Regions from separate parts of the Virgibacillus alimentarius genome, predicted to be linked through region 3. Evidence: riboswitches for the same ligand, from Rfam matches in the RefSeq annotation. Region 3 holds a riboswitch; each other region holds the start of a gene.

Region 1 (12,572 bases), on a different contig from region 3:
TACCCTGTTCCTTCAATGTTTCAAAGAATGTTTGGATCGACTGTGAATCACTGCGCTGATATTGATCATGTTCATCCACTGAATTATATGGGATTAAGTTAACATAAGCTAAATGACGATGATTCCTTAACAATTTCGCAAGCTGCATCGCCTCTTTTTTATGATCATTTACACCTTTTAGCATAATGTATTCATACGTGATTCGTCTATTTGTCTTTTCTAAATAATAGTCTACGGATTCCATCAGCTTTTCAATCGGAAATGCTTTGTTAATTTTCATAATTTGTGTCCTGAGTTCATCATTTGGTGCATGAATCGAGATAGCTAGATTAACTTGAATACCAGTATCCGCAAATTCATAAATTTTATGAGCAAGACCACTTGTTGAAACGGTTATATGACGCGCTCCGATGTTTAGTCCTTTATCATCGTTGACGACATATAGAAAATTCATTAGATTATTGAAATTATCAAATGGTTCACCTATTCCCATCACAACAATATGACTGACACGCTCACCTTCTCCTTTCGCATCGAGGTGGGCCTGTACATTCATTATCTGTTCGACAATTTCACCACTGTTTAAATCACGGCTTTTCTTTAATAAACCACTTGCACAAAACGAACATCCAATATTGCAGCCTACTTGTGTTGTCACACAAACCGATAAACCATAATTAAAACGCATTAAAACTGTTTCAATTAAGTTTCCATCTTGCAGTCTGAACAGAAATTTAATTGTACCGTCGGATGACTCCTGCTTAATTTCCTCACCTAGCGTGTGAAGAACAAAGTGTTCTTCTAACAATTCTAAACAATCTGTATTGACGTTTGTCATATCCGCAAAGTTTTTCACACGCTTTTTGTAAAGCCAGTTCCAGACCTGCTGCGCTCGAAATCTCTTTTGGCCGTGCTCCACAAGCCAATCTTTCAGTTGATTATATGTTAATCCATAGATAGATGTTTTATCCATATTGATACCCTCTTTTCAAAGATAGCACTTCTTACCTCCCCCATTTTACTGGAAATTCCCCATACATGCAAACACGCTTTAAAGGAACACTTTTATCTCTATCATCTGGTATGTTTTTAGTAAAATTTAAATTAATTTGACAATTATGGAATTAATTCTTACAATGAATAATAATTTCATAAAAACGATATTTCCTTATCAAGAGCCAGGGGAGGAGTTTGGTCCTTTGATCCTGCGGCAACCTGTTTACCTAATAAGGTGCCAAATCCAACAGACGTTCTTTGTCTGACAGATAAGGGAGAGCCAATCCTCTTCCTTTAGGAAGGGGGTTTTTATTTTAGTATTCATTTTAAACACAGTGTGTTTATTGGACTAATAGGTTTATAGTTGTAATAAAAAAGGAAGGAGCGTGTGATCTTCATGACTACGGTAGGTTATTGGTTTATGGGATTGGCTCTGGCATATACATGCTTTTTACTATTTGCTGGGCAAATTGCAAAAAGAAGAGCTAAAAAAGCATCCGGCTTTTTTATAGGTGGCAGAAACTTCGGAACACTGTTCGTCATGGTCTGTATCACCGGACTCTTCTCAGGGTCCTCTTTTATAGCTATTATTGAACTGAGCTATCTAACTGGTATTTCAGCTGTCTGGTATGGAGTTGCGGAAACCATTCACATTTTAATTATTGCTTTTGTACTCATTGGACCATTTCGAAAAAAAGCGCTTATAACAATTTCAGGATTGATTGGTGACCACTATGGGGAAAAAATAAGGGCTTTTTCAGGAGCCATTACAGCTTTTACATTTCCAATGTGGTCAGTTGCTACAGCCTTAGCATTTGCATCAGCCATGAGTGTTTTTACTGGCATGCCTCTCGTCGGATCGGTTGCTATAACGGCTGTACTATTACTTATCTATCTGCAATTTGGCGGAATGTGGTCCATTGGTTTTACACAACTAAGCAATGTCATCGTATTTTTTATCATGCTTATTATTGGAACAATTGCTTTCTTTATTAATCCAGGCATTGATGGAATTCAGGAGTTATTTACTCAAAAGCCGGAGCTTGCTTCATGGACAAACATTGGAATGCAAACAATTATTGCATGGTTTGGAACGTTTTTAGTCAACGTACTACTTGCGCAAGCTGCCTTTCAAATGGCTCTATCTTGTAAAACAGAAAAAGAAGGGCAAAAAGGATTAATTTACGCTGCTCTAATAGGAATTCCACTTATTATAGGAGCTGTTGTGTTTGGACTTGCCGCAGCAGCAGTATTACCAGGAAAGAGCCTCGGACTTATTGCAGTGCCGCTTTACTTGATGGACACATTACCCGCCCCGCTTGTCGGTTTATTTTTTCTTGGATTTTGGGCAGCCGCATTAAGCTGGGGAGCACCTTGTCAATTTTCTGGTGCAACAAGTTTGGGTAAGGATGTTGGGAGTGCTATTAATCCAAAGGCTACGGAAAAACAGCTTATTAACTATACACGCTGGTCGTTAGTCATATTAACACTATTAATGATCGTATTTGCCTTTTTGCGGTCTGAACAATCTGCATGGTGGAATGTATTTGCTTGGGTAACTAGAAATTCCGCAACATTTGCGCCCGTTGCAGCTGCATTATTCTGGCCAATTGTAACAAAAAGAGCAGCACTAATTTCCTTATTTAGCGGTTCTATTTCTGGATTACTTTGGTACCATTTCGGTGGATGGCATGTAACGGAATTTTATTTAAACACACATCCTGTTTGGGTAGGAATGAGTATAAATCTATTCACTATTTCTCTAGTAACCATCATTGATAATAAAGGGACTTTAAACTATAATGTTTTGAAAAATAAGCGAAGTTATCTTTCACTTTGTATTTCCGCTATCTTAGCTGGATATACTGTCTTTTCCTTTGAAAAACTTTACCAAACTGGTTTGCTCGGCATGGTTATATTTATAAATATTATATTTATATTTATCCATTTTATTCATGCTGTTCATACAGTAGGAAGAGATTATAAACATGTCATACAAAATGCAAATTGATATATAGACGAAAGCCGAATACTGGACGCACTCCTAAAAACACCGTATCATTTCTTCATAGAGAATGATAATAAAGGAGTGAATCTAGTGTCTTCTATTAAACATAAAACGTTCCAATCCGTTCCATTATCTGTTCTGGATCTTGCACCAATTAATGAAGGTAGCAATCCAAAACAATCCTTTCAGAATAGTGCCGAATTGGCACAACATGTCGAAAAATGGGGCTTTAACCGCTTTTGGCTCGCTGAGCACCATAATATGCCAGGCATAGCGAGTTCAGCTACTTCCGTATTAATTGGGCATATCGCAGGCGCTACAAATCGCATACGTGTTGGTTCAGGAGGAATCATGCTGCCGAACCACGCAACACTTGTTATCGCTGAACAATTTGGAACGCTTGAATCCTTATACCCTGGACGTATTGATCTTGGCTTAGGGAGAGCTCCTGGAACAGATCAAGCCACAGCCTACGCTTTAAGACGTACATTAAATTCCAGCCCGGAAGAGTTCCCTATGCAGGTAAATGAACTAGAGGATTATTTCTCTGAAAAACCGATAACACATGTCAGAGCTGTTCCTGGGGAGGGACTTCAAATACCTATATGGCTGCTTGGATCTAGTGGTTTTAGTGCTCAACTGGCAGCACAAAAAGGGTTGCCTTTTTCCTTTGCTAGCCACTTCGCACCTAAAAATACGATTCCAGCATTAAATTTATATCGCGATCATTTCAAATCATCCGAAACCTTAGATAAGCCATACGCGATGGTTGGTGTGAATGTCATCGCAGCAGATACGAACGAAAGAGCACATTGGTTAGCTACATCGCATCAACAACAATTTTTGAGTTTGCGCAGAGGAGAACCAACGCAATTAAAACCCCCAATCGATCATATTGATGAGGTATGGTCTGCTGAAGAACGAGCTGCTGTTGAAAAGTCATTAAACGCAAGGTCAACCATCGTGGGTGATCCTGAAACTGTCAAAAAAGGGTTGCAAGATTTTATAGAGGAAACACGTGCAGATGAAGTAATTATCAACTCGCAAATTTTCCATCAAAAAGATCGTTTACGTTCTTATGAAATACTCGCTGAAATGATGGAATAGATTAAAAAATGGACCTGTTTTTCATATTGAAATGTTTAAAACGGATAGCTATTCATGCAGCTATCCGTTTCTATTTCATACTTTCTCTTTACTGTTGTAGTTCTTTTTATATTTTTCAAATTCCTCTTCAGAACAATAAACATAATGTGCTGGAGCTACTTCCCGCATCTTCACTTCTTCCTTTTCATCATAATGATGTTGACTCGGATCATATGCTATTCGGATACGTGACCTTTCATAGTCAGGGTCCGGCAGCGGAATGGCAGAAAGCAGTGACTTCGTATATGGATGCATCGGACTGCGGTACAAATCTTCAGAAGGAGCAAGCTCCATTAACTTACCAGCAAACATGACACCGATTCTATCGCTTATATATTTAACCATCGATAAATCATGCGCAATGAATAAATAGGTTAAATCCTTTTCTTCTTGCAGTTTTTTCAGCAGATTAACCACCTGCGCTTGAATAGATACATCTAAAGCTGATATTGGCTCATCCGCAATGATAAATTCAGGATCGACTGCAAGTGCCCTTGCAATACCAATCCTTTGTCTTTGACCGCCGGAAAATTCGTGTGGATAACGATTTGCATGTTCACGATTTAATCCTACTGTTTCCAAAAGAGAGCAGACCTTTTCCATACGATCTTTTTTTGATTTTGCGAGTCCATGAATATCAATGCCCTCCGCAATAATTTGAGACACCTTCATCCTTGGATTCAATGATGCATAAGGGTCTTGGAAAATCATCTGCATTTTTCGATTAAATGCTTTTATTTCGGCTTTGGATTTTTTCCCATGAACATTTTTACCTTGATATAAGACTTCACCATCCGTTGCTTCATATAAGCGTATGATGGACCTTCCTGTGGTTGATTTTCCGCAGCCAGATTCACCAACAAGCCCCAGTGTTTCTCCTTTATATATATCAAAAGTTAAGCCATCAACAGCTCTGACTTCTTTCGTTTTTCCAACATTAAAATACTGCTTGAGGTTTTTTACCTCTAATAGCTTCTCTTCTTCCACCATGCTACTTTCCCTCCTTTATCGAACCAGCGGCTTTCTCCCTGAATTTATCCATTCGCTCCTTAACTGCTTCAGGTGGCTCTACTTTCGGAGCATCGGGGTGGAGTAACCATGTAGCAGCATAATGGGTATCAGAAACTTGAAACATTGGCGGTTCTTCCTCTAAATCTATTTTCATTGCATAAGGATTCCTTGGCGCAAACGCATCACCTTTAGGTGGATTCAACAAATCCGGGGGCGACCCAGGGATTACATACAGTTCTTCATCATCTGTATCCAGACTTGGCATCGAACTAATTAATCCCCATGTATATGGATGCTTTGGATTATAAAATATTTCATCCACTGTTCCAACCTCCACAATTTTCCCGCCATACATGACTGCCACCCGGTCCGCTACATTTGCAACAACACCTAAATCATGTGTAATAAAAATGATCGATGTTTCAATTTGTTTTTGCAAATTTTTCATCAAGTCCAATATTTGTCCTTGTATCGTAACATCAAGTGCTGTAGTAGGTTCATCTGCAATTAAAACTTTTGGAGTACAAGCAAGTGCAATTGCAATAACCACACGCTGCCTCATCCCACCTGAAAATTGGTGTGGATATTGTTTAAGACGGACTTCCGGTTTTGGAATTCCTACTAAATCCAACAGCTTCAACGCTCGTTCTCTGGCTTTTGATTTACTTAATTTTTGATGTTTTAAAAGTGGTTCCATTATCTGTTTCCCAATTGTCATTGTTGGATTTAAAGATGTCATTGGATCCTGAAATATCATCGAAATATCTTTTCCTCGTATTTTTTGCATTTGTTTTTCTGTTGCTTTAGCAAGATCTTTATCTTTAAAAAGGATTTTTCCCGATTTTATTTCTGAATTACCGGGAGGCAACAAACGCATAATCGATTTGGTTGTTACTGATTTACCTGATCCAGATTCTCCTACAATAGCGAGTGTCTCCCCTTCATATAAATCAAAGTTGACACCACGAATAGCCTGTACTTCACCTGCAAATGTATGGAATGAAATATGAAGATCTTCAACTTCTAATATTTTTTTCATTGTTTTTCACCTCACTTATTAATCGCGCATTTTAGGATCAAATGCATCGCGAAGCCCATCTCCAATTAAATTAAACGTTATTAAGATAATACAGATAACAATACACGGTATGATCATTAAATGAGGTAAAAATTGGAATGTTTGGTATCCTTCCTCAATTAGCGTACCTAGAGATGCCTCCGGGGCTTGCAAACCAATTCCAATAAAGCTTAGGAAAGCTTCAAAAAAGATAGCGCTTGGAATAGTAAACATCGTATTGATAATAATAACTCCTGATAAATTTGGCAATAAATGCTTAAACAGGAGTCTACCATTACTGGAACCAAGTGTTCTTGAGGCAAGTATATACTCCTGATCTTTCAATTTTAATGATTGTCCACGTACCACCCTGGCCATTCCGATCCATCCAGTAATAACCATGGCTATTGTAATCGATAGAATTCCTGGTTTTAATATAAGGAGCATTAGAATAACAACGATTAAATTTGGTATACCAGAGATTACTTCCAATATTCGCTGCATGACGTTATCAACCTGTCCACCTTTAAAACCGGAGATCAATCCATAAGTAACACCAATAATCATATCAATAACGGCTGCTAGAATTGCTATATATAAAGATACTCTTGTTCCAAGCCATACTCGGGTGAACAGATCTCTGCCAAGACTATCTGTCCCGAACCAATAATATTCCTCTATATTTAGATCTTTATATTTATTCTCTTCTACGCCGCCAACTTCATGGCTTCCGTCAAAAATACCCATATCCTCTAAAACTGGGACTCTTGGAGGAAGGTTCGCTCTTGTTACGTTTTGCTCGTAACCATCATGAGGGGATAGATAAGGACCGATGATAGCCATTACAATCACAAATAACAGAACAGCGATACTCACTAATGCCCCTTTATTTTTGCGAACTCGAAGCCATGCATCTTTTGTAGCTGAAATTTGCGGCCTTTCAATTTTTTCACTCTCTAAATTCGTTTTTGGAGCAGGTTCAAATTGATGTTTTGGTATTTTTTCAGCGCTGTTTGTCATTTTTTATCCCCTCCAGTCAACCGAATTCTTGGGTCAATGATTCCATAAAGTATATCAATGATTAAAATGATTACCATTAGCAAAAATGCGAAAAATATCGTTGTTCCCATGATAATTGGAAAGTCATTTGTCTGAATGGATTTAACAAACTGTTCTCCGATTCCTGGTATCGCAAATATTTGCTCTACAACCATAGAACCCGTCATTAAAGCTACAGCCATCGGCCCCAGAACAGTGATAAGCGGAATTAACGCATTGCGGATAGCATGCTTGAAAGATACTTCCATACCTGAGTTTCCTTTTGCTTTTGCCAGTGTAATATAATCTGACCCCAATACTTCGATCAGTTCTGTACGCATAAAGCGGGCTGCAGTTGCAATAGGAAAGATCGCCAGCGCGATGGTAGGCATGATAGAAGAGGTAAAACCGTCCCAAGAAGCAACAGGCAACAATTCTAGCTTAACTCCGATATAATATTGCATAACCGCTGCAAATACAAAGGAAGGAATCGATTTCCCGAGTACAGCTAAAAATGTACTCCCATAATCAATCCAAGTATTTTGAAACATAGCAGCAAGAACGCCGAGTAGAATGCCGATGATTGTCCCTATAAACATTGCCTGAAAACCAAGCTGTAATGAAGGACCCATGCGATTCTTTAAAAGGTTTGTTACAGGCTGATTATCAAACTGAAAGGATACACCCAGATCACCCTTTGCAATATTTACCATGTAATTTGCATATTGAACAGGAATCGGCTGATCCAAACCATATTTCTCATTTAAAATTTCACGTTGATCTTCCGATAACTTTTCTTCATTTTGAAACGGGGTACCAGGTAAAAACTTCATTAAAAAAAATGTTGCTGAAGATATAATAAACAACGTAATAATCATAAAAATTATTCGTTTACCAATATACTTCGCCATCCTGTTTCCTCCTAATTGCTAATAAATAAAATTTTCTAAATATAACTCAACAGGGGAAAAGAGGGTATATGCATACCCTCTTTTTCCCTATTGATGAACTATTTATTTTTCAATAGTAACATTTTTCAGTGTGTAATCTGGCCCAAATGCATGTTCTACGAGTCCTTTAACTTTCGGTTTGATAAGCGTGATTCTACCGCGTTGGTAAATAGGAGCAACAACTGTGTCCTCTTGTACTAAGAGTTTTTCAGCTTCAAGCATCGTTTCCCAGCGCTTCTCAGGATCGTTTGCATATTTCTCTTTAGCGTCCTCAATGAGCTGATCATACTCTTTATTCGAGTAACTTGTCTCATTATTTGTTCCATCTGTAACAAACAGATCCAAGAAAGTCATCGGGTCCAGGTAATCCGGTCCCCAACCATGCATGACAATATCATAATTTTGTTTTCTTGTTTTATCGAGACGTACTTTAAATGGAACATTTGTCAATTCAATTGTTAGACCATCAAGATTCGATTCTAACTGATTTTTGAAATATTCACTTGTTGTCTTGGCATTTTCTGTGTCATCACTTAAATAATCAAGCGTAATTTTATCTTTGCCTAACTCTTCAAGTCCTTTTTCCCAATATTCCTTTGCTTTTTCGACATCCTTTGACATTAAGCTGCCACTTTCATCACGGAAATCTTCGTCGGTTTCAGGGTTGCTAGCTAATCCCTTTGGCACGTATCCATCACTAGGTACGGAACCATTTGATAGAACTGTTTCGGTAAATGATTCTTTATCAAAAGCCATCGCTAATGCTTTACGGATATTCTCATTTGCTAACGGAGTATCTTCCCCGTCGCGCTCCTGGTTAAATTTAAGATACCAAGAAGAAAGCTCTTCAAATTTGGAAGCGTTTTCATGGTTTTTGTACTGTTTAGCATATTCTGCACTTAATGCCGCTGTCCGATCAGCTTCACCTGTTTCAAATAAATTAACTGCTGTACTTGGTTTTTTCGCAACTTGAACATTCACTTCATCTAAACTTACGTTTTCTTTATCGTAATACGCATCATTTTTAACATATTTCCATTCCAATCCGGAACCGTCCCACTCTGTTAATTTAAATGGTCCGTTTGCCAGCATGTTGTCACTATTCGTACCGAATTTATCCCCTTTTTCTTCAACAAACTCCTCATTTAATGGAAGGTACGTACCAAATGCTAATAATGAGTTCAAATACTCAATCGGCTGTTCCAGCGTTAACTTTAATGTATAGTCATCGACAGCTTCAACGCTTAGCTCTTCCGGATCCTTATCTCCACTTATGATTGCTTCTGCATTTTCAATAACTCCTGAGAACATGTAAGCATATTCTGATCCAGTATCAGGATCTACTGCTCTTTGCCAAGCATAAACAAAGTCATTGGCTGTAACAGGGTCACCATTATCCCACTTTGCGTCTTCACGCAATTTAAATGTATATTCCTTTCCATCTTCACTAATTTCAGGTTCCCCGTCTGCAATTGCAGGAACTGGCTTATCATTTTCATCTAAAACATATAACCCTTCTATCGTCTGCCCAAAAACGATGAAGCTTGCCTGGTCCGTCGCTAATGCAGGATCTCCAGTCGGTATTTCTGCTGTTTCAACCATATTAAAGATTTGCTTCTCTGAAGAACCGGTATCTCCTGAATCCGAGCCTTCGCCATCACTGGATTCCGATCCAGAGCCGCAAGCGGAAATAATCATTGCCACAGCCAAGGCAATTACTAATAAGAGAAAATTTTTAGACTTTTTCATTCCCAAACCACCCTTTTATATTTTTTAAAGATTTGCACCATTAATTATACAATAATATTAAAAATTGTAAAATGTTTTTTAAATTTATTGGCAGATTTATTAATATTTTCATTAGATTTTTCACATAAAATATACATGAAATTATAGCCTTTAGACCTATAAAACATCCATAAATTACCAGATTTATCATTCATAGAGAGGGGATGAATTTTCTATTAAACTATCCCACTATTTACAGATAATTATTAAAAAATAGATAACGAGAGGTAATAAATCTGCATTATCATGATTTTTTTAGCCTTCCTAATGTTATAATAATTAAAACAAATATCTCATCCCGAATAATTCTAAAAGGAAGTTGTTATCATGTATAAAAAGCTTTGGACTTGGATTGGTGTTTCCCAGTTGCTAGTCCTTCTCTTCTCTATCATCTTTTACAAACGAATCGATTTCCTGTCCTACACAAATGTTTCTTTTATCATTGGTTCCATACTGATTCTCTCATCCATGCTTGGTTATGTTATGAAAGGTCGTTTTTTTGATGTCGTTTTTTACAGCTTTCAACATGTTTTCAGCAGAATGACTGACAGAGACAGGCGCCCTTTATCCGAGCTGGTTCCGCAAAAATACTACCTCCCGTTCATCACTGGTGTAGTAACAATATTACTCATGTTATGCTCCTTATTTTTTTACAAATCACTGTGAAACGAGTATGAAAGGCAACTTCTTCACCAACAGAAGTCGCCTTTTCCATTTAGCTTTTCACTTTTTCGAGCATTGTTCCATATGTTGCAAAATTGGTGTGCCATGATAAAGCCTTTTCAAGTATATGTGGTGTTTGCCCACCCCGCTCAAGGGCTTGGCTATAATAATCCCATAGCTGCTCACGGTACATTGGATGGGCACAGTTTTCAATAATCATCGGTACCCGCTCCCTTGGTGCGAGTCCTCTTAAATCTGCATATCCCTGCTCCGTAACAACAACATCTACATCATGTTCCGTGTGATCAACATGCGAAGCAAAAGGAACAATACTTGAGATATCCCCATTTTTTGCTGTCGATTTCGTAACAAAAACAGCTAAACGTGCATTACGGGCAAAATCACCAGATCCTCCAATGCCATTCATCATTTTCGTACCGGAAACATGTGTCGAATTGACATTTCCGTATATGTCGAATTCCAGTGCAGTATTAATCGAAATCAATCCGAGCCGACGAATAATTTCCGGATGATTTGAAATCTCTTGTGGCCGCATGATTAACTTATCTCGATATTTTTCAAACGATTGAAATATCTGCTTCATTTTCTCTTCTGACAACGTAATCGAACAACATGAAGCAACATTCACCTTTCCTGCATCGATGAGATCGAAAACAGCATCCTGCAGTACCTCCGAATATACCTCTAAATCTTCAAATTCAGATTCTATCAATCCATGAAGAACCGCATTAGCTATTGAGCCAATCCCAGATTGCAATGGTGCAAGCTGCTCTGTTAATCTGCCAGCCTCTATTTCACTGCGGAAAAAGGCGAGAAGATGATTTGCCATCTGTTTCGTCTCCTCATCAGGAGAGACGATCGTAGATGGTGAGTCTGATTGATTTGTAAAGACAATACCTTTTACCTTGTTCAAATCGATAGGTATCCCTTTTGTACCAATGCGATCATCCGTTTTTATTAATGGAATTGGGGAACGCTCCCCCTGTTTTCCTGCACAATAAATATCATGGATCCCCTCTAACAATGGGGATTGCGCCATATTAATTTCAATAATAATGGACTCGGCTTTTTCGGCAAATATTGATGAATTACCAATAGATGTAGTTGGAATCAACATACCATCTTCCGTAATAGAAACCGCTTCCAAAATGGCGTAATCAATAGGCTCAATGACATCTCCCCTGACGAACTCGGCTGTGTGTGATAGGTGTTGATCGACAAATAACAATTCACCTTCATTCATCTTTTTCCTCATCGTTCGATCTGCTTGAAACGGGAGACGCTTATGAATGATGCCTGCTTCAGCAAACAATTTATCAATATCAGAGCCAAGCGAAGCACCAGTATATACATTAACTTTAAATTTTTCCGTTCCTGCACGCTCTACTAATGCCATTGGAACCGCTTTCACATCACCCGCACGAGTAAATCCGCTTAGTCCCAAAGTCATTCCGTCCTTTATCCATGAAGCAGCATCTCTAGCAGAAGTAACACTTTTTCTTAACTGAGGATGTTTAATGCGCTCATCAATTTTTTTATTATCCATTTCTCTATCTCCTCTCTCTGTCATTATTGTTAAGACAATTGTAACTTATCAGTATTATTAACAGAGAAATTTTGTGGGAAATAGAGAATAATGGATTAAATGCATGAAACTATTGGGTAAAACAGCAAATTTCTTCAAAACCCAAGTAATTTACGAAAATAGCTTGCATAGGTTTGGCTCACTGGAATGGATTTTCCATTCTTCATAGCGAGCAAAAAGGTAGAGTGTGTATCAGGATAGATTTCACTTATATGGTGTACATTCACAACAAAAGACCGATGACAGCGGACGAATAAATCCCGCGGCAATGTATATTCAAATTCCTGCAGGGTATTTTTATGTGTTCCA
Region 2 (12,572 bases), on a different contig from region 3:
CACTTACACCGTTAAGCAAGGAGATACATTATCAAGGATTGCAAAACAGTTTGGTGTAACAGTGCAAAATTTAAAAGCATGGAATAGCTTGCCGTCCGATTTAATTATAGTTGGGCAAGAGCTTGGAGTAAATGGTGCTCAGGCATCTCAACATCAAAATCAAACGAATCAAACTGCTGAAGTAGAAACGGAAGAGCCAGCAGTTACAGAGGAAACTCAAGCGGCTGAAGCATCTAATCAAGAGCAAGAGCCTTCCGAAGATCAAAATCAGGTGCACCAAGATGCTGAAGGCCAAAATGCTGAAAGTCAAACTACGGAAGAACCAATTGCTGAAGAAGTGAGCACATCTTCAAACGAAAATTCAAACGCTGAGCAAGCTTCTGCAGCTGAATCTGATGACCAAGCAGAATCAAATGAAAGCCCTGAGGGGAAAACAATTTCCGTTTCATCAACTGCATATACCGCAAGTTGTAATGGCTGTTCTGGTGTAACTGCAACTGGGAAAGATTTAAATGCAGACCCTAACGCTAAAGTAATAGCCGTTGATCCTAATGTTATCCCATTAGGTTCAAAAGTATACGTTGAAGGCTATGGTTACGCAACTGCTGCTGATACTGGCGGTGCGATTAACGGAAATAAGATTGACGTTCATGTTCCTAATAAAGGTAAAGCATATGACTGGGGTGTCAAGGACGTCAACGTAACAATTGTTGAATAGGCTGTTATGAAACGCCGGCGATATTAAAGTAAGGAAAGCATCTTTATAGAGGCTTTCCTTTTTTCTTATTTAAATATCATGCTGTTATTTGTCGATGCTGAAATAACTATTTTGGTCTACAACTTCAACCGAATGATCCGTTGTTTGACTATATCCGAAAAAACTAAATGCGAGGATCAAGACTAAGAATAATGCGACAAGTAATTTTTTCATTTTCTTTTCCCCCAATATTTTGTATCCTTTCTTAGTATAAAAGAAAATGAAAGAAATAACCATGGATTTTGGTGGCAAAAGTAAAGAAAAATCTTACAAAAATGTAAGGGGAAGTGTACAAAAAGAGACTGGAACAAAACCCCAGTAAATGTAAAAAAAGTTCGGGAGTCCCGTCTTTAGATGGAACTCCCGAACTTCTATATTTTACTTTTTCGTGCGATTTATATACTTATTTAGTAATCCCGTTGATTTGCACTGCAGGTGGCTGCTTTTCGCGGGCACAGCCTCAGCCTCCTCGGAAGAAAACCACTTCACGTGGGGTCTTCAGACTCGTGCTGTTCCCGCTGGAGTCAGCCTCCTTTCGTTCCAGTCAACTAGATATGAAAAGGGCTTTAATATGCTTGTTTTAGTAAACAAAAAGGACACCTTCAGATAAAAGAAAAATGGGTTCGATCATCAAAGACCGATGGTCGAATCCATTTTTTCTTATTCTTGGCTAGTTATGCCCCAACTACTTTGCTTAAACAGCATACATTTCTGTTAATTTTTGTTGTATAGCCTTATCATTTACATATTCATCGTAACTCATTTCCTTATCGAAAATGCCATTTGGTGTAATTTCAATGAGTCGATTTGCGATACTATTGATGAATTCATGGTCATGTGATGTAAACAGAATAGAACCTTGGAATTTAATTAAGCCATTGTTTAAAGATGTGATGGATTCTAAATCGAGATGACTTGTTGGCTCATCAAAAAGTAGTACGTTAGCATTGCTTAACATCATTTTTGACAGCATGCAGCGCACTTTCTCTCCACCTGATAAAACACTGGCTTTTTTCAATGCCTGTTCACCGGAAAACAACATTCTTCCTAAGAAACCGCGTAAAAATGTTTCTGTCTCATCTTCGGGAGAATATTGCCTTAGCCAATCGACTAATGGAAGGTCATTATTATCGAAATACGCACTGTTATCTTTAGGGAAATAAGATTGAGATGTCGTCACTCCCCAGTGGTAAGTTCCGGAATCTGCTTCCATTTCACCCATGAGGATTTTAAATAATGTTGTTTTAGCGATATCATTTTTTCCGATGAAAGCAATTTTGTCACCTTTATTCATGGTAAAGCTTATATTATCTAAAATCTTTTCGCCATCAATTGTCTTCGTTAATCCCTCTACGCGCAATAAGTCGTTACCGATTTCCCTACCAGGAGTAAAGGCGATATATGGATATTTGCGTGACGAAGGTTTTATGTCATCAAGTGTAATGCTGTCAAGCAGTTTTTTTCGCGAAGTCGCTTGCTTGGATTTGGAAGCATTTGCACTAAACCGGGCGATGAAATTTTTCAGGTCTTTTATTTTTTCTTCTTTTTTCTTGTTTTCATCTTGTGCCATTTTAGCAGCAAGCTGGCTGGATTCGTACCAGAAGTCATAGTTACCGACATAAATTTCAATTTTTCCGTAATCAACATCTGCTATGTGTGTACATACTTTATTTAAAAAGTGACGGTCGTGGGAGACGACAATAACCGTATTTTCAAAGTCAATTAGGAATTCTTCCAGCCACTGGATGGCATGGATATCCAACCCGTTTGTCGGCTCATCTAGTAATAAAACATCCGGATTACCGAACAGCGCCTGAGCAAGAAGCACTTTCACTTTTTGATCAGCAGAAAGTTCAGCCATCGTTTTTGTATGCAGGGATTCTTCAATACCCAGTCCTTTTAACAGGACGGCTGCATCGGATTCTGCTTCCCACCCATTCATTTCTGCAAATTCTCCTTCTAGCTCAGCAGCACGTATGCCGTCCGCTTCAGAGAAATCAGGTTTCATATAGATGGCGTCTTTTTCTTGTTTAACATTGTACAATTTCTCATGACCCATTAAGACGGTTTCAAGCACGTGATACTCTTCATAAGCAAAGTGATCTTGTTTTAGAACTGCAAGGCGCTGGCCGGAAGCAAGGGAAACATCTCCAGTCTGAGGTTCTATTTCACCAGATAAAATTTTTAAAAAGGTTGATTTCCCGGCACCGTTTGCTCCTATTACGCCATAACAATTTCCAGGTGTGAATTTTAAATTCACATCTTCAAAAAGCTTTTTATCTCCATATCGTAAACTAACATTAGTAACAGTTATCATTCGCAGAAATTCCTCCAAATAAAAGTAATCTTAACGCTAGCTTACGGGATTTGAAGGCTAACGTCAATCAATATATAAATTGAATTTGCAGCATGAAAAAGGGGATGTTTTTTAAAATAATCGTGTACCAATTCAATCGCAGAACGTATGATAATAATATACGCTCCATAGAATGATAGGGCTTCAAAGACGAAGGCGGAGGGGAAGGTTATGAGAGAAAAGACGATTTATTTTCTCTTTACAGATACAGGCACCTTATTATCGAAATTCATCAATTATTTTACGAAGCAAACACTTAATCATGTTTCGATTGGGTTTGATTCAACATTAAATGAAGTATATAGCTTTGGGAGAAAACGTCCGAGAAATCCGTTTATTGGAGGGTTTGTAAGGGAGGATATTCGTAATGCTCTTTTCAAAGACGCAAACTGTGCGGTGTATGTATATCCAATGACAAAAGGAGAATGGGAGACAGTTGTAAATAATGTTAAAAAGATAGAAGCAGAACAGGAATACTATAAATATAATTTTATGGGTTTACTGGGTATCTTGTTTCAAATTAAAATTAACCGGAAGCGTGCCTTTTTTTGCTCTCAGTTTGCAGCAAAGATGTTAAGCGATATACCATCCGTCCAATTAAATAAATCGCTCTGTTTCATTACTCCTGCCGATATTCGGGCGTTACCGGAAATGCAGTTGGTTTATCAGGGGAAACTTGGGTATTATCAAGCCTCCCAAGAAGTCGCAAACGAACAGGTCATCCTCCATCATCCTGCTTTTAGAAAGCGAATGCTATTTGTAGAAAAGATTAAACAGCTTGTTATTCGATGAGAAGAACGTCTACACGAAGGTAGATCGTTCCTTCTATGTCTTAAAATTCAGGTGGTGGCGGCTCTATTCCAAGTGTTCGATATGGTACTCGGATTTTAAATGCCAAATTATTCGCTTCTAGATCAATATGTTCAATACTTACTTGGAAGTTACTTCTAATATCCATTTCTGTTACTGCCACATAAATTTCTTCCTTTTGCGGATCCACGGATACCCATTTTGGCATTGGTAAATATTTCTTAATATATTCCATGATTTTCTTATTAGGAAGCTCTAATAAGCCAATGGAGATTGACTTTTGTTTCAAAATAACGTCACCGTTTTCTTGAACAAGCGGTTCAAGATGGACGGAGAGGGGGACAGTTGATGAGAAGACAGGTAACTCCCCCATTAAATGAACATCTTCCTCCAAAGATACACTGTATTGATGTTTGGTGTCACTAAGGAATTGATCAATATAGGCATTTACTAATTCATTTAGATTTTCTTTCGTCGTACGAACAACAAATTCAGAACTCTCTTCATCATATGAATCACTGCCCGGAGAGACCTCTGTATCAGCAACAGGCCAGTAAATGAGTGAAATAATGATAAGGACAACAACGATATTGACTGCCAGTAAAGTATAGAACCGTCGTTTCCATTTTTTATTGAGTCTTCTTTTAGACATCGGGCTCACCTTTCCTGTTTGGTTAAGTACATGAGAACACGTTTAGCCATTAATTGATAGCCCCGATTATTCGGATGAAAGTTATCTTCTGCAATCAAGTCTTTGTCTGTTTTATCAAATAAATCGCTTGTAGGGATAAATGCGACATTTTCAAGCTCTTCTGTGATCGCTTCTCCGGTGCCATTCCATTCATCAACAATAATAGCAAGTTCTTTAATGTCTTTAAAGTATTTATCATATGGGTTATAGAATCCAATTAAAAAAATATTTGCATCTGCATTTAAACGTCTTATTTCTGAAAAAATATCTCGCAGCCTAGCTTCATAGTGAACACGCTCTTCTCGAAACTTATTCAATGTTAGATTGGTAATATTATCTTTTAACACCTGCATAATATCGTTTGCTCCAATTGTAATTAAAATAATATCTGCATCTTGGATGGCGGATGAAACTTTTGGATTATCTAGGCGTTTTCGTAATTGATCTGTACGATCACCTCGATGGCCAAAATTATAGAAGTTTGCAACCTGATTATTTTGATTGATTGTATTGTCCAAGATTCCTACATAACCGCCTTGTTTAGTGCTATCTCCCACACCTTGGGTTAAAGAATCTCCAATAGCTACAATATTCATTTCTTTATTTGAAAAATAAGCAACTGTATCTTTAAAGGCTTCAGTGATTGCTCCTTTAAAGTTCTTAGTGGGTGCATTTTCTTCGTTTGTTGGAGTTTCCTGTTTATTATCGTGTATACTCTTTTCCCTTATATGTTCGTTATCTGTATGATTTATATTGGAAAAAGGGTGATTCATGGGGCTGGATTCATTGGTATTTATTTGGCTTATGAAAATAAATACCCCGAATCCTGATAACAATATAAGGATAGTAATGAGGAGGATTTTCGTTTTCATGTCATCACACCTAAAGTTGTTTATATTCTATGTATATAGCCGTAACATGTTGTCTCATGAGTATAGCATATCCTATTTGCTAAAAATCTTACCTTGATAGTTTAAACTTTTATGCTTCAATGTAAACTTCAATTTTCTATTATAAAGACAACTTAGGGTAGAAACCATAACAAGAAGATTACATAATGGAAAGAAGAAATAAAAAACCCGTCTTGCTGCAGACGGGTTTTTCAAAGTTTATATTTTTGCCACGTAATGCTCTCTGTTATTTTCTCGAAGCTGAACTGCTTCTTTGTAAATATTTTTATTTGTGACTGTAACGATTCCTGACGTGTGTGCTACTTCAAGGGTTTGATCGTCGATATTCGCATGTTCCACCCACAGCACTTTTCCTTGTTTATTCCTTAGTTGTTTAAGGGCTTGAGGTGAAACATCCTTATTTATCCATAGAACATCAACGTCAGGTATATCGTTTAACTGGTCCTGGGAAGTTAATATCACTTCATATCCCAAGGCTTCTAGTTGTTTTGCATGTTCATTTTGTCCGGCAATTGCAATCACTTTTTTCCTGGCAACGCCACTGTTGCGATCAAAAGGGGAGTGCAATAGCCATTCAATCGCATCTTCTTCTGTCGTTTGGATCGTCGGTGTGTCGTTTACCGCTCGTGCGATTGCTTGATCTAGATCAAGCAAAATATCTTTAACGGATTCAATGCCTACAGAAAGTCGGACTAACTCTTCGGTGACGCCACTACGTTTTAAGTCTTCAGCACTTAATTGCTGGTGCGTTGTTGATGCAGGATGAATAATAAGTGATTTCGCATCACCCACATTAGCGACATGTGACCAAAGTGAAACATTGTTAATCAGTTTTCTGCCAGCTTCTCTGCCACCTTTAATACCAAAGGTAATGATGGAACCAAAACCAGAAGCTAAATATTTTTTAGCTAATTGATGGGATGGATGTTCTTTTAATCCAGGGAAGTTAACCCACTCGACTGCACGGTGTTTCTTTAGGAATGCTGCGACTTCTTCAGCGTTTTTATTATGCCGTTCGATGCGTAAGTGCAATGTTTCTAACCCTTGAAGCAAATGAAATGCATTATGCGGACTTAAAGCTGCTCCAATATCACGTAATAGCTGTACGCGAAGCTTTGTAGCAAATGCAGCTATACCAAGATCTGCATATCTGAGACCATTGTAACTTTCATCCGGTTCCGTAAATCCAGGGAATTTTCCATTGTTCCAATTAAATCTTCCGCCATCGATGACAATTCCGCCTATGGTTGTTCCGTGTCCGCCGATCCACTTTGTTGCTGAATGAACAACGATATCTGCTCCCCATTGAAGCGGCTTTGTAAGGTACGGCGTGGCAAATGTGTTATCGATGATCAATGGAACGCCATGTTCATGTGCGATAGCACCAATTGTCTCAACATCAAATATATTAAGACTCGGGTTTGTAATGATTTCGCCAAATACGGCTTTCGTTTTAGAAGTAAAGGCTGCCCTAATAGCTTCTGGATCTGTTCCGTCAACAAACTTTATCTCAATTCCATAACGAGGTAGCGTATGAGCAAATAGATTATAGGTCCCTCCATATAAATTACTGTCGGCGATGATTTCGTCACCAGCACCGGCAATATTTAAAATACTAAGTGTAATAGCGGCCATTCCGGAAGATGTCGCTACCGCAGCTGACCCATCTTCCAGTTGAGCCATACGTTGTTCGAAAGCATCTACGGTTGGGTTCATAATTCTAGAATAGATGTTTCCTGGTTCCTGCAATCCGAATAAATTTTGTGCATGTTCGGTATCCCGGAATACATAAGACGTCGTTTGATAAATGGGCACTGCACGTGATCCTGTTGTTGGATCTGGTTCTTGTCCCGCATGAAGTAAAGCTGTTTCTGGATTAAAAAAATGGAAATTTGACATGAATAATTCCTCCTTAGATAGTTTGAGGTTCATTCCTCTTGTGTCTTTGCTTTTCGTTGGAAGAAATGTCTTGAGAGAGGCGCGTATGTAAAAAGCCCTCTTCGCTAAGAAGAGGGCGTATATATCACCGGACCTCCTCTTATCTTCCAGATCTGCAACGGACCTGTAGGATTTGGCACCGTTAAAAGCAAAAGGATTTGCTTAAAGGTTGCTGGGTTTCGTCGGGCCTATTCCCTCCACCGCTCTTGATAAGAGATAAAAGTATAAACTTTTTTGAATTTAAAGAGTATTATAAGCGTAAGAATGGACTTTGTCAACTGGTGAAAAAATTAAGGTTGTGTACGTCGCTGAAAAGAGCTTCTTTGAATCGCTGAACCCATATAAATAAGCAGAGCAATCCAAATCATTCCGAAAGATATAAAATGTGCAAATGAAAATGTTTCTTTAAAGTGAAATACCCCAAGCAGTAACATAATGGTTGGCGCAATGTACTGCAGGAACCCGAGCATTGCTAAAGGGATATGTTTTACGCCGCTGGCAAATAACAGGAGTGGCACCGCTGTTGCAATTCCGGCTCCAATTAGTAAAAGGCCGTCAAATGTAAAAAAACTGCTTGGCGAAATGGTGCTTGAAGGCATTGTTAATAAATAAATAACGGCAACTGGTGTTACGATCATTGTTTCAATCGTTAGTCCAAACATCGCACTGATATCCACTGTTTTCTTTAATAAACCATAAGCTCCAAAGCTAAGTGCAAGTAGCACTGAAACCCAGGGGAAAATTCCAAAATGAAATGTAAGATAGAACACGCCTGCTGCCGCAATGATAAAGGAAATCCATTGTCTTTTCGTTAATGTTTCTTGAAGGACAATCATTCCAAGCAAGATACTGATAAGTGGGTTAATATAATAGCCAAGACTTGCCTGAACGACGTAGCCGCTGTTAACAGCCCAAATATAAGTAAGCCAATTTAAACTGATCACAACCGAAGCTAATGTAATGCTGAATAACTGTTTTTTATGATTCCATATTCTCCGGCATTCTTGGACAAAAGGGGTCCATTTTCTAAGTGAAATGACAATGCCCATCATAAAAATAAAGGACCATAAAATACGGTGAGCCAATATTTCATCAGCAGAAATATGATCAACAAGCTTCCAATAAATTGGTAAAAAACCCCATAGTACATAGGCCAGTACGGTGTAAAAGATGCCAAGTTTTGCTTCGTTTTTTTTCATGGTAGCCTCTCCCCTGAAAATATCTAAATAAATTAATTTTAGATTCAGTTATAAAAGATTGCAAATATCATGACTTGATTGAAAATAAAAACATTACTGTCAAATGCAGGGTAGATATATTATAATAAGAGTTGCACTGCTTGAGAAAATAATCATTAAGGAGGAGATGTCTTTGCATCGGGGAAAGAAATACTTTGAAACATCTGTCATCCATGATGGCTATGATACGAAAGATATGTTAGGAAGTTTAACGCCACCGATTTTTCAAACATCTACATATACATTTAAAACTGCAGAGCAAGGAGAAGCGCGTTTTGCAGGGGAAGAAGAAGGTTATGTCTATTCTCGGTTAGGGAATCCGACTGTATCAGCGCTACAAAAGCGGATTGCGGCGCTGGAGAATGGAGAACGCGGGCTTGCTTTTGGTTCTGGAATGGCGGCTATTTCCGCTGTGCTAATCGCATTAACGAAAGCGAATGATCATATTTTATGTTCATCAGGTCTATATGGATGTACATTTGGATTATTAACAATGATGAAAGAAAAGTATAATATTACACATGATTTTTCGGAGATGGCAACGAAAGAAGAGATCAAGTCTCTCATTAAACCGGAAACAGCCTGTATTTACGTAGAAACACCCATCAATCCAACAATGAAACTGATCGATTTACAAATGGTTGCTGAAGTTGCAAAAGCGTTTGATATTCCTGTTGTCGTGGACAATACATTCTCCTCTCCTTATTTACAGCGACCGCTTGAACTAGGTTGTGATGTTGTTGTTCATAGTGCGACAAAATATATAGGCGGTCATGGTGATGTGGTTGCAGGTTTAGTCGTCGGTAAAAAGACATTTTTAGATTCCGTTGCGATGACAACCCAAAAAGATGTAGGCGGCATTATTTCTCCGTTTGATGCATGGCTGTTGATTCGGGGGATGAAAACACTGCCAATACGGATGGACCGACACTGTGATAATGCTGAAAAAATAGTAGAAAAACTAAAGGCACATCCGAAGGTAGCCAATGTATACTATCCGAATGATGAAAACAATCCTGATTATCCAATTAGAAAAAAACAAATGAAACGTGGAAGTGGCGTTATTTCATTTGAGATTCAGGGGGAGAAGGAGGATGCACAAAAGCTGTTAAACCAATTGAACTTCCTGAAAATTGCTGTTAGTCTTGGTGATGCTGAAACATTAATACAGCATCCAGCAACGATGACACATGCCGTTGTACCTGAGGTATCACGCCTCGAAATGGGAATTTCAGATCGGCTCATCCGTCTTTCAGTGGGCTTAGAAGCTTGGCAAGACATATGGGCTGATTTAGAACAGGCATTAAATAACTTATAATCGCATCTGTAACTTAAAATACGATAACGTAACTACTACCCCCATTCGCATTGTACATATTTTACTTACCGAAAATGTGGAATGGGGTTCTTGCTGTTTGATAAACAAGGATAGAATGGATCTAGAACGCTTATGTTACATGATAAATGGTTATGTATTTTTTATATGTTTTTCACATGCAAGAATGGGTATGTTAAACGTATAAAGGAAATTTATGCTATATTATTGTTAATATAAGTATCCATGGCGTGTGGAAGGAGAGTGATGTTTGTGCAAATGGTGGAAGTAACACCTTATTTTATTGGATTTATTATGTTTATGAATTTTATTTTGGCGTTTACCGTTATTTTTTTAGAGAGAAAAGATGCTACTTCTACATGGGCATGGTTAATGGTCCTTTTTTTTATTCCGATTGCGGGCTTTGTGCTGTATTTGATTTTTGGAAAGACAATAAGTAAACGACGCATCTTTACGTGGGATACGAAAAGTAAATTAGGAGTAAAAAAGGCAGTACATGCCCAAATGCGTGCCATTGAAGAAGGTCATTTCAACTTTAAGCACCAGCATTTAATGAAGTACAAAGATTTATTTTATATGCATTTAAGAAATAATGATGCGATTTTCACACAAGATAATAATGTGCAGGTATATACGGATGGCGAGGCAAAATTTAATGATTTAATACAGGATTTAGAAAAAGCTACTGATCATATTCATCTGCTATATTATATCATCCGGCATGATGAACTTGGAAAACGGATTGCTGATGTCCTAGTCAAAAAGGCAAACGAGGGTGTTGAAGTTCGGCTCCTCTATGACGACATGGGGTCTCGTTTATTAAGCCGAAAATATATTCGACGTCTCAGACATGCGGGTGTTCACGTGGATGCATTTTTTCCGCCGAAAATACCGAAAATAAACTTAAAAATAAACTTCCGGAATCATCGTAAATTAGCTATTATTGATGGGAAAATAGGGTATATAGGCGGTTTTAATATTGGAGATGAGTATCTTGGTAAGAAGAAAAAATTTGGATACTGGCGAGATACCCACCTACGGATAGACGGTGATGCAGTTCGAAATATGCAAACACGGTTTATTTTAGATTGGAACCAAGCATCACGCAACGATATTTTGTATGAAGATCGCTATTATTCAGCTATACCTGCTGGTAACACCGGCGTCCAGATTGTATCAAGCGGGCCAGATTCGGACTGGGAGCAAATTAAATATGGGTATATTAAAATGATTTTATCCGCAAAGAAATACATCTATATTCAAACGCCCTACTTTATTCCAGATGAAAGCTTAAGGGACGCTCTAAGAATCGCAGTACTTTCAGGCATTGAGGTAAAATTGATGATACCAAACAAACCAGATCATCCATTTGTTTACTGGGCAACATTATCTTATATAGGCGATTTATTAAATGCAGGAGCACAAGTGTATATTTATCAAAACGGATTTTTGCACGCGAAAACAATCGTTGTTGACGGGGAGATAGCTTCAGTAGGAACGGCTAATATTGATGTACGAAGTTTCCGGTTGAACTTTGAAGTGAATGCCTTTTTGTATGATGAACAAACAGCACAGAATTTAGTGGATGCCTTTCAACATGATATTGCCTTATCCACGCAGATGACGAAAAAACTATATGAACAGCGCTCCCTGGGAGTCCGCTTTAAGGAATCTGTCTCCCGCCTGTTGTCACCAATTTTGTAATACACATCATCTGCCAATAAAGCTAACGGAGGGATGTAAGGATGGAAGCAAAAAAGTGTATTGATTCATTAACTGTTAAAACGTCTCATGTTCTCCCGCCTGATACGAATGCGCATCACACATTATTTGGCGGAAAATTGATGGCTCATATTGATGATGTTGCAGCCATTGCCGCAGTACGCCATGCCAGGCAAGTAGTAGTTACAGCATCTACAGATTCTGTTGATTTTTTAGCTCCAGTGAAAGAAGGGGACTCGATTTGCGTTGAGGCATTTGTAACGTGGACACATCATACATCGATGGAAGTGTTTGTGAAAGCTGTAACTGAAGACTTAATAACAGGTGAACGAAAAGTGTGTGCCACTGCATTTTTAACATTTGTTGCCTTGGATGAGCAGGGGAAACCTACAGTCGTTCCTCCTATTCTTCCTGAAACAGAGCAACAAAAGTATTTGCATGAAGGTGCATCAACCCGTGCCAAACGGAGAAATGAAAGAAAAGAACAATCCAAGGAAATGGCAGCCTTGTTTGGCAGTGACTATCCTTGGAATGTCAAATAAGCAATCATGGACGAATGGGTTTTTTCAGTGAAGCTGCAACGTATGTTCTTTTGATTGGAACAATTCGATAAAACGAGTGGCACTCTTTGAAAGATATCGATCTTTTGCCCAGATGACAGCTGACCTTGAAATAAGCTCTGCTTCTTTAATCTGCATTACCTTCGCTTCTTGCAAGTGTAATCTGGAAAGAGCGGATTCCGGAATAACAGTTGCCCCGATTCCTTCATTCACGAGTTCCAGTAACATATCGGCATCGGGGCATTCACATACC
Region 3 (7,849 bases):
GGGGCACCGCATCCATAAGGGAAATCATGAAACAAGCGGCGAAAGAGAAGCTGTGCTGCTTGATTTATTAGGTGAAAAATCCAAGTGAGCTCGGAAAGACTTATAGCGTGAAACCGATACGCTATTCATGAAATATGTTCTAGCTTGACGTAAGGGTTCACAATATATTTCTAGATTATATAATCTATTAAAGTATCTCGTTAAGGTTTAAATGAAGCAGGTTGCATGGCGCGGGTCCGTTTTAATACCGAATTCGCGCCATGCAACTGCTTTCATTTTTTGTCTTACTTTTTAATTGAAAGGTCCTTGACATAGTTCGTTATTTATTTTTTAGACACATACCCTTGGGATGCAAGGCACCCGTAGGGGTGTACTATGATCACTCGGGATAAACCGTTTTTGCCTGATGCTTTTTTTCTGTTTTGTCAATGACGGAGGTGGCTACTAAATCACCTGTTACATTTAGGGCAGTGGCACCCATGCCCACAAGTGCATCAATGGCGGTCAGCAGTCCAACGGCTTCGATCGGCAGGCCGACTTGTGCAAAAACAGTTGCAATCATAATAATCCCAGCACCTGGAACACCTGCTGTACCAATCGTGGCGAGTGTCCCTACAATCACGACTTGGAGCATATCTGTATACGTCAAAGGATCCCCAATAATGTTTGCGGCAAAAACTGCTGATATGGCAATGCGGATGGCAGCTCCATCCATATTGACGGTAGCACCTAAAGGCAAGCTAAAGCTATATAAACTTTTGGACAGATTTAAATTTTTAGCTGCATCTAAAGTTAATGGCAAAGTACCCGAACTGCTTTGGGTCACAAAAGCAGTTACAATCGGCGTTCTTGCTGTGGAGAAGAAATCTTTAATGGATACATTGGTAAACAGCATGAAAAGCATATAAATGACGACTTGAGCAAGTAAAGCGATATATAATACCAAAACCATATCCCCTAAAGAAAGCAGGGTATCCATCCCTTGATTTCCGACCGTTTTGGCAATGATGGCAAAAATACCAATTGGAACATATTGCAAAACCGCATGCATTATTTTAAAAGTTGCTTCATTTAATCCTTCCACAACGTTGTAGACAAGTTCCCCGGAGGCTGCCCACTTTTCTGTGGATCGGAGCGCGGAGATCGCAATTCCAAAAGCAAGGGCAGTAAACACAATTCCCAAAAGATTTAACTCGGTAAAAGCCGTGAAGATATTTTCCGGAACAATACGAAGCAGAACACTGATGACTCCAGGATTATCCGGAACTTCAAAGTTCTCATTTGTATCGAGCGACATATTTGTCCCAGGGTTAAATATACTTGCAATGGTGATACCGACGATAATTGCGAGTGCAGAAGTGATGATATAATACAGAAATACTTTGCCGCCCATGCGTCCAAGATCACTCATTTTTGTTTGATTGACCCCCACGATTAACGTGAAGACGACAAGTGGAATAATCATGAATTTTAACAGCCGTAGTAGTAAATCACCAAAAGGGGTGAGTACTGTGGCGGCGTCTTCACCAAAGATGAAGCCTGTTAGGACTCCCAAAATAAGTGCAACGGTTATTTTTAAAATAAGTGACGTTGCAGTATATTTTTTCCAAAGTCTTTTCACGTGATCTCCCCCCTTTCTCTATTCATTCTATACAGGAGTTGTTTGAATTGTTTCATAACAATATAGGATAATCAAGCTTCTGTCAAAAACAATGCTTGAGGGAAGATAATTTGGCAGGGGGAGGGACGCTGACTATGCTGGAGCGTACAGAGCGGATTGATAGCTTTCATGAACTTAAAAAATCACAAAAACAAGCACCAAAATAATCCTGTTACAATGGCTTTATAGTGCTTGTTTTGTATTTTGAATAGCATAATTTATACATTGGGAATACAAATAAAAGAGGTGTTCGCACAATGTGTAATCAAATGCTTTATAAACAAGAGAAAATAAAAAAACGGCTGGAAAAGGCGGGAATTATAATGTCCGCAGAGAAGAGGAAACAAAAGAAGTGTACTTAGCCTTAATGTACCAGCGGATGCGATTATAAAAATGAACAACAAACGTTTATAAACCATGTAGAAAAGAGTACGAATGATTCTTTTCTACATGGTTTTTTGGTGCAAATGGAACGCCAGAACCCTCTATATCAAGCCGAAATTCGACACAAACTGATAAAACGCGGAGCGAGACAAGCGCTACCCCAATAAAACCCTCCAAATCACAGGTCTCCCTCAAGTCCCTCCCCTCTTTCTAGACTTTCTTTCTTCATTTAGATTAGAATAGGTGTACACAGAATAACGCAGTATCATACAACCGATGAATAAGGGGTGAAGCAGATGGGCAGTGTGAATCAAAAGCTAGCAACGCAGTCTGTAGCGAAGACGTTTTTTCAATATTTTATCCCTACCCTTCTTGGCATGATGTTGATGTCGGTGAATGTGGTGGTGGACGGGATTTTTGTTGGGAATGGGGTTGGCTCTGTTGCGCTTGCTAGTGTGAATATTGCGGTTCCAGTGTTTTCGGTCATTATTTCTCTTGCGCTCCTTGTTGGAATGGGAGGCGGAACGCTTTATTCGATTGCTATGGGGGAAAATAATGATGATAGAGCGCGGAAAATATTTACGTTATCCATGGCGCTGATTACTGTGATTACCGTTGTGGTTTCGGTGATTAGCTACATAAATTTGGAAGCGTTGGCGCTTTTTTTTGGAGCGAATCAGGAGACGTTGCCGTATGTGTTGGATTATATGCGAATTTTATTCCTTTCGTCGCTTATTTTATCCTTAGAAGCAGTCTTAAGTATTTTTGTACGGAATGATGGTGACCCGCAGCTGGCTATGATGGGGCTTGTTGTATCAGCTATTTTAAATATCGGGCTGAATTACTGGATGATTTTTATTTTGGAACTGGAAGTAAAGGGAGCGGCGTTAGCTACGGTTATTGCAACCGCTTTTGGTTTGCTTATTTATACATTTCATTTTTTAAAAAAGGGTTCTAATTTAAAGCTTGTTAAAATGGATTGGAATTGGCGTTCGATTAAATCCATTAGTACCATTGGCTTTCCGAGTTTTTTATCGGAGGCAGGGATGGGAATATTTGTCGTTGGCTATAATATTGCGATGGAATATCACGTTGGTACGGACGGGCTTTCTGCTTTTTCCGTGATTAATTATTTGCATGTGTTTATGTTTTTGGCGTTTATCGGGATTGCTTCTACGATTCAGCCGATGATTAGTTATTACTACGGGGCGAAGCAGGCAGAGAGCATCAAAAAGACAGTGAAAATCGCTGAAACTACCGGCATATCGCTTGGTCTTTTATTTTTAGCCATTGGTTATTTTGGGGCAACTCAACTTGTTGCTATATTTGGTATTGAGTCCGAATCAATTGTCGATCTTGCTACTACTGGTTTGAAGTTGTTTTTCCTGGGCTATTTATTCATGGGGATCAATTTTATTTATATGACTTATTATCAATCGATTGGTAATATCAAACCATCGATCGGTATTACCCTATTTAGAGGTGTTATCTTACTGATTCTTATGCTGCTTATCCTGCCGTTTATGCTTGGTACAGCTGGCATCTGGCTAGCGCTTCCTGCAGCGGAAGCATTGGTTGCTGTTTTCTTGCTCATTTTTGCCAGAAAACATGTTATGGAAAAAACATTCCTTTGGCACCAAGTGCAGGATTAAGTAGGGATAGACCCAGGTGGTGCCAGTTCTGATAGGAAAGGCCAAAGTCTTTGTGAAAAAGGGGAGCTACAAATCAGCTACCGTGCTAGGATCTGGCTGCCTTTCGATTCGATAATTCGATATAAATCGACAAAATTCGGGAAGTGACAGGCACCAGGTTTGGGAAGGGTGAAGAAGATGTTGTCGAGGTCCATTTATTTTTATGTTATTATGGCGTTTCTTTTTGTGGTGTCGGTTGTGTTCGTTAATCATAATGATGCATTTTATGATCGTCCCATTGCTGAAGTCACTAAAGTAAAACAGGAAGATAAGACCGAAGTGACGGATCAACACCACAATACAGATGAGCTATTTACACAACAGATTACAGCCAAGTTGAAAAATGGGGAAGCTAAAGGAGAGACGATCCATTTACAGAATGAATATTCAGCTTCAGGGGCTTATGATCAGGCCTATCAGCCTGGAAATGACTTGTTTGTTTCGCTGGATACAGACAAAGAGAAAAATGCAACATTAACTGGCAAGATAATCGATGTGAAACGGGATAAATATGTTTTGGTAGCAGCATGGGTATTTGTCGCGATTTTACTTATTGTCGGCAAAAGGCAGGGACTGTTTTCCATCATCGCTCTAGCAATCAACGCCATGATCCTGTCCTATGCGTTGGATATCTATGTGAAGAATTCGGATATCAGTTTATTGTTCCTATGCAGTATCAGTGTGGTTTTATTTACTGCCATCTCGCTGTTATTCCTTCATGGTTTGAATGAAAAAACATTTGCGGCAATTGTGGCAACATTACTTGGAACATTTCTTTCGCTGCTTATTGCGTCCGTTGTAATATGGGCCACATCGGAAAGTGGTCTTCGTTATGAAGAAATGCAGTTCCTAACACGTCCGTATCAAGTGATATTTATCGCAAGTTTATTCCTTGGTTCCTTAGGAGGTGTCATGGATATTGCGATTACAATGACTTCTTCAATCTTCGGGCTTTATGAAAAAAATAATGCTATTTCCAAAAAGGCACTTCAGACGTCCGGCATGGAAATTGGAAAAGATATCATGGGAACGATCACGAATATTTTGCTTCTTGTCTATATCAGCGGTTCCATTCCGATGCTTATTTTATATTTAAACAATGGGTCGGCATTGACATTTTCCCTGACAATGAATCTTTCATTGGAAGTAGCCAGGGCGTTAGCGGGCGGGATTGGCATTGTGTTATCCATTCCAGTAAGCCTCTATACATCTATCTTTTTTATTAATCGAAAGAGGGCTAAATCATGACGGTACAAGTGGTGCTGGCAGCTATTTTATTCTTGTTAATGGTGCTTGTAGGCGGGAAAAAGGGGGTAAGGTCTTTTTTTACCTTATTTCTAAATTTCCTCGTGTTTCTTATTACCATGATTTTGATGACCATTCCAATTGTCAATCCAATTATTGTAGCGTTGATTGCATGTACAGCAATTTGCAGTATGAATTTGTTTTATATTAATGGAGTAAACATGAAAACGAAAACAGCCTTCATTTCTTCCATGATCACCATTGTTATTTTGATCTCTTTTATTGTATTCATCACGTCCAAAGCGAAGGTTCAGGGATTTGGCGAAGAGGTCATTGAGGAAATCAGTGTATTTTCCCTCCATGTTGGGGTGGATTTCGTCAAGGTTGGAGCGGCTATGGTCATACTGACTGCGATCGGTTCGATTACGGATATTGCTATTTCCATTGTTTCGCCGATGCAGGAACTATTTCATCATCAGCCATCAACAAGCAGGAAAGAGTTAGTTCGATTTGGGCTAAGCATTGGCAGAGATGTTCTTGGAGCAGATACGAACACATTGTTTTTTGCCTTTTTAGGAAGCTATCTGGCATTGATTTTGTGGTTTAAAGATTTAACGTATTCGTTCGGGGAAATTGTGAATTCGAAAGTATTTAGTGCAGAAATGATCAGCATTCTCTCAGCCGGTGCTGGTGTTGGCCTAATCATTCCAATTACCGCCTGGACTGCAGCATGTTATTTGGTAAAAAAGTGATGGGGGACAGTTCCTTAAAATTTGTACTTGACACATTTTTCTGTATTCGGTATGATGGTATACAATTCTTACTAATTAAATAAAATATTTCCTTATCCAGAGTCGGGGGAGGAACCTGGTCCTTTGATCCCGCAGCAACCGTTATGATAACAAGGTGCTAATTCCAGCAAGCATTGGCTTGAAAGATGAGTGAACGTAGTCGATAAATGAAACCTCTTCCTCATCGGAAGGGGTTTTTTTAATGCATGCACCTGATTTGCTAGGGAAAAGGGTAAAAGGACATTTTATGGTGTCAAAACCGATTATTAAGATGGGGATAATTGTTTTAATTAGTGGAATGTAGATCATATACCAAAAGGAGTGGGTTCACGTGAGTCATTCAACTGATACCTTGTACAAAAAATCATATTTTTCACGGATTGGAGAATTAAGGGAATATGCGCCGGAAGCCTTTAAAAGCTTTTTTTCATTTAACGAGCAGGCGCTAGCAGAAGGTGCATTGACGGTAAAGGTAAAAGAATTAATTGCTGTTGCGGTTGCACATATTACCGGGTGCCCGTACTGCATTGATTTGCATGTAGGAAATGCGAAGGAGCAGGAAGCGTCCAAAGAAGAAATAGCGGAAGCGGTATTCGTATCCGCCGCACTAAAGGCAGGTGCCGCAGCTGCTCATGGGGTGAATGCGCTAAATGCTTATGACGGAGAATCTTCTGATGAGCTGTACCGGACAAGTTATTTTCAACGATTAAAAGAATTTGGCGCATTACAAGGTGATGCTTTTCGGGCCTTTGCGGATTTTGACAAACAGGCTCTAAAAGCGAACATACTGACAGAAAAAGAGAAAGAATTAATTGCTGTAGCAGCTGCACATACCACCGGATGTGCGTATTGCATTGATCTTCATACAAAAAATGCAAAAAAAACCGGTGCGAGTGTCAATGAAGTAGCAGAAGCAATCTTCGTCGCTGTTGCTTTACAAGCCGGATCGGCGTTTGCACATAGCGTGAATGCACTAAATGCTTATGATCGAAAATAACTACATTTAGGGACTGTCCCCTTTGCTTTAACGGGTTAGTACGACAGGCGATGGTCCCCCATTGAAAGGAGCTTTCACCATGGGTAAACAAATTCATTTTAACGGGTTTATTCAGCATTCGCCTTCTCCACATTCTACTGGACTGTGGAAGCATGAGAAAGACGGGGGTGTTAATCATAATCAGTTAACGTACTGGGTGGAGATCGCACAATTGCTAGAAAGAGGGAAATTTGATTCCTTGTTTATCGCTGATGTGCTGGGAACCTACAGTGTCTATGAAAATAGCCATCGTGCCGGAGCAGAGTATGCGGTCCAGCTTCCGGCACATGATCCAATTATTCCAATTTCAGCGATGGCAGCGGTAACGAAGCATTTAGGTTTTGCACCGACCATATCAGCAACCTACGCACAGCCTTATGCGCTAGCTCGGCAACTTTCGACGCTTGATCATATGACAAATGGGAGGGTTGCCTGGAATGTGGTGACATCCTACTTGGAAAGTGAAGCTGTCAATTTGGGACTTACCGAACGATTGCCAAAGGAGCTTCGGTATGACCGGGCGGATGAATTTTTAGAAGTGGTCTATAAATTGTGGGAAGAAAGCTGGGAGGATGGTGCTGTCATCTATGACCGGGAAAATGATCGGTTTGCGGATCCGAAGAAGGTGCATCTCATCAACCATGCAGGTGAATTTTTTGATGTGCCAGGCCCTCATTTAGTAGAACCTTCCCCGCAACGGACACCGGTTATTTTTCAAGCAGGTGCTTCACCGAGAGGCCGTGATTTTGCTGCTAAACATGCGGAAGGTGTTTTTACAAAAAACCATTCCTTAGAGGCACTGAAAAAATATACAGCAGACATACGGAGACGGACAACATTGCAGGGAAGAGATAAGCAGGATGTGCTTATTTTCCCATTGATCCTGCCAATTATTGGATCAACAGAGGAGGAAGCTTACCAGAAATATGAGGAACTAAAGGAACAGGTCAGTTACGAGGGGACCGCATCGCTCCTGTCTGGTCACACCGGGATAGACTTTTCCCGTTATGATCCAGATCAGTATATCGAGGATATGGAAACA

Evidence for each region. Region 3 has a riboswitch for S-adenosylmethionine ahead of J2Z81_RS15325 (carboxymuconolactone decarboxylase family protein). Riboswitches for the same ligand answer to the same signal wherever they lie in the genome.
Region 1: linked by a shared signal. The riboswitch ahead of J2Z81_RS13450 (sodium:solute symporter family protein) and the one ahead of J2Z81_RS15325 (carboxymuconolactone decarboxylase family protein) in region 3 are both predicted to bind S-adenosylmethionine.
Region 2: linked by a shared signal. The riboswitch ahead of J2Z81_RS10750 (O-acetylhomoserine aminocarboxypropyltransferase/cysteine synthase family protein) and the one ahead of J2Z81_RS15325 (carboxymuconolactone decarboxylase family protein) in region 3 are both predicted to bind S-adenosylmethionine.

What each region holds. Positions count from the first base shown of each region.
Region 1 is NZ_JAGIKX010000034.1:14,203-26,774, reverse strand. It holds gene rlmN (23S rRNA (adenine(2503)-C(2))-methyltransferase RlmN) at 1-973, opposite strand, end outside; SAM riboswitch class I at 1,166-1,272, shown strand; gene J2Z81_RS13450 (sodium:solute symporter family protein) at 1,394-3,007, shown strand; gene J2Z81_RS13445 (LLM class flavin-dependent oxidoreductase) at 3,095-4,111, shown strand; gene J2Z81_RS13440 (ABC transporter ATP-binding protein) at 4,187-5,140, opposite strand; gene J2Z81_RS13435 (ABC transporter ATP-binding protein) at 5,142-6,200, opposite strand; gene opp3C (oligopeptide ABC transporter permease) at 6,219-7,238, opposite strand; gene opp3b (oligopeptide ABC transporter permease) at 7,235-8,167, opposite strand; gene J2Z81_RS13420 (peptide ABC transporter substrate-binding protein) at 8,270-9,955, opposite strand; gene J2Z81_RS16245 (DUF3899 domain-containing protein) at 10,322-10,660, shown strand; gene J2Z81_RS13410 (acetyl-CoA hydrolase/transferase family protein) at 10,710-12,224, opposite strand; gene J2Z81_RS13405 (LytTR family DNA-binding domain-containing protein) at 12,359-12,572, opposite strand, start outside.
Region 2 is NZ_JAGIKX010000021.1:26,528-39,099, forward strand. It holds gene J2Z81_RS16080 (LysM peptidoglycan-binding domain-containing protein) at 1-718, shown strand, start outside; gene J2Z81_RS15995 (hypothetical protein) at 803-931, opposite strand; gene J2Z81_RS10730 (ABC-F family ATP-binding cassette domain-containing protein) at 1,452-3,074, opposite strand; gene J2Z81_RS10735 (hypothetical protein) at 3,285-3,905, shown strand; gene J2Z81_RS10740 (YpmS family protein) at 3,946-4,575, opposite strand; gene J2Z81_RS10745 (SGNH/GDSL hydrolase family protein) at 4,581-5,486, opposite strand; gene J2Z81_RS10750 (O-acetylhomoserine aminocarboxypropyltransferase/cysteine synthase family protein) at 5,724-7,424, opposite strand; SAM riboswitch class I at 7,561-7,679, opposite strand; gene rarD (EamA family transporter RarD) at 7,754-8,662, opposite strand; gene megL (methionine gamma-lyase) at 8,829-10,019, shown strand; gene cls (cardiolipin synthase) at 10,299-11,741, shown strand; gene J2Z81_RS10770 (acyl-CoA thioesterase) at 11,783-12,301, shown strand; gene J2Z81_RS10775 (LysR family transcriptional regulator) at 12,326-12,572, opposite strand, start outside.
Region 3 is NZ_JAGIKX010000055.1:682-8,530, forward strand. It holds gene J2Z81_RS15300 (DUF1811 family protein) at 1-88, shown strand, start outside; gene J2Z81_RS15305 (dicarboxylate/amino acid:cation symporter) at 380-1,621, opposite strand; gene J2Z81_RS15310 (MATE family efflux transporter) at 2,341-3,696, shown strand; gene J2Z81_RS15315 (YibE/F family protein) at 3,874-4,983, shown strand; gene J2Z81_RS15320 (YibE/F family protein) at 4,980-5,732, shown strand; SAM riboswitch class I at 5,822-5,924, shown strand; gene J2Z81_RS15325 (carboxymuconolactone decarboxylase family protein) at 6,103-6,768, shown strand; gene J2Z81_RS15330 (LLM class flavin-dependent oxidoreductase) at 6,848-7,849, shown strand, end outside.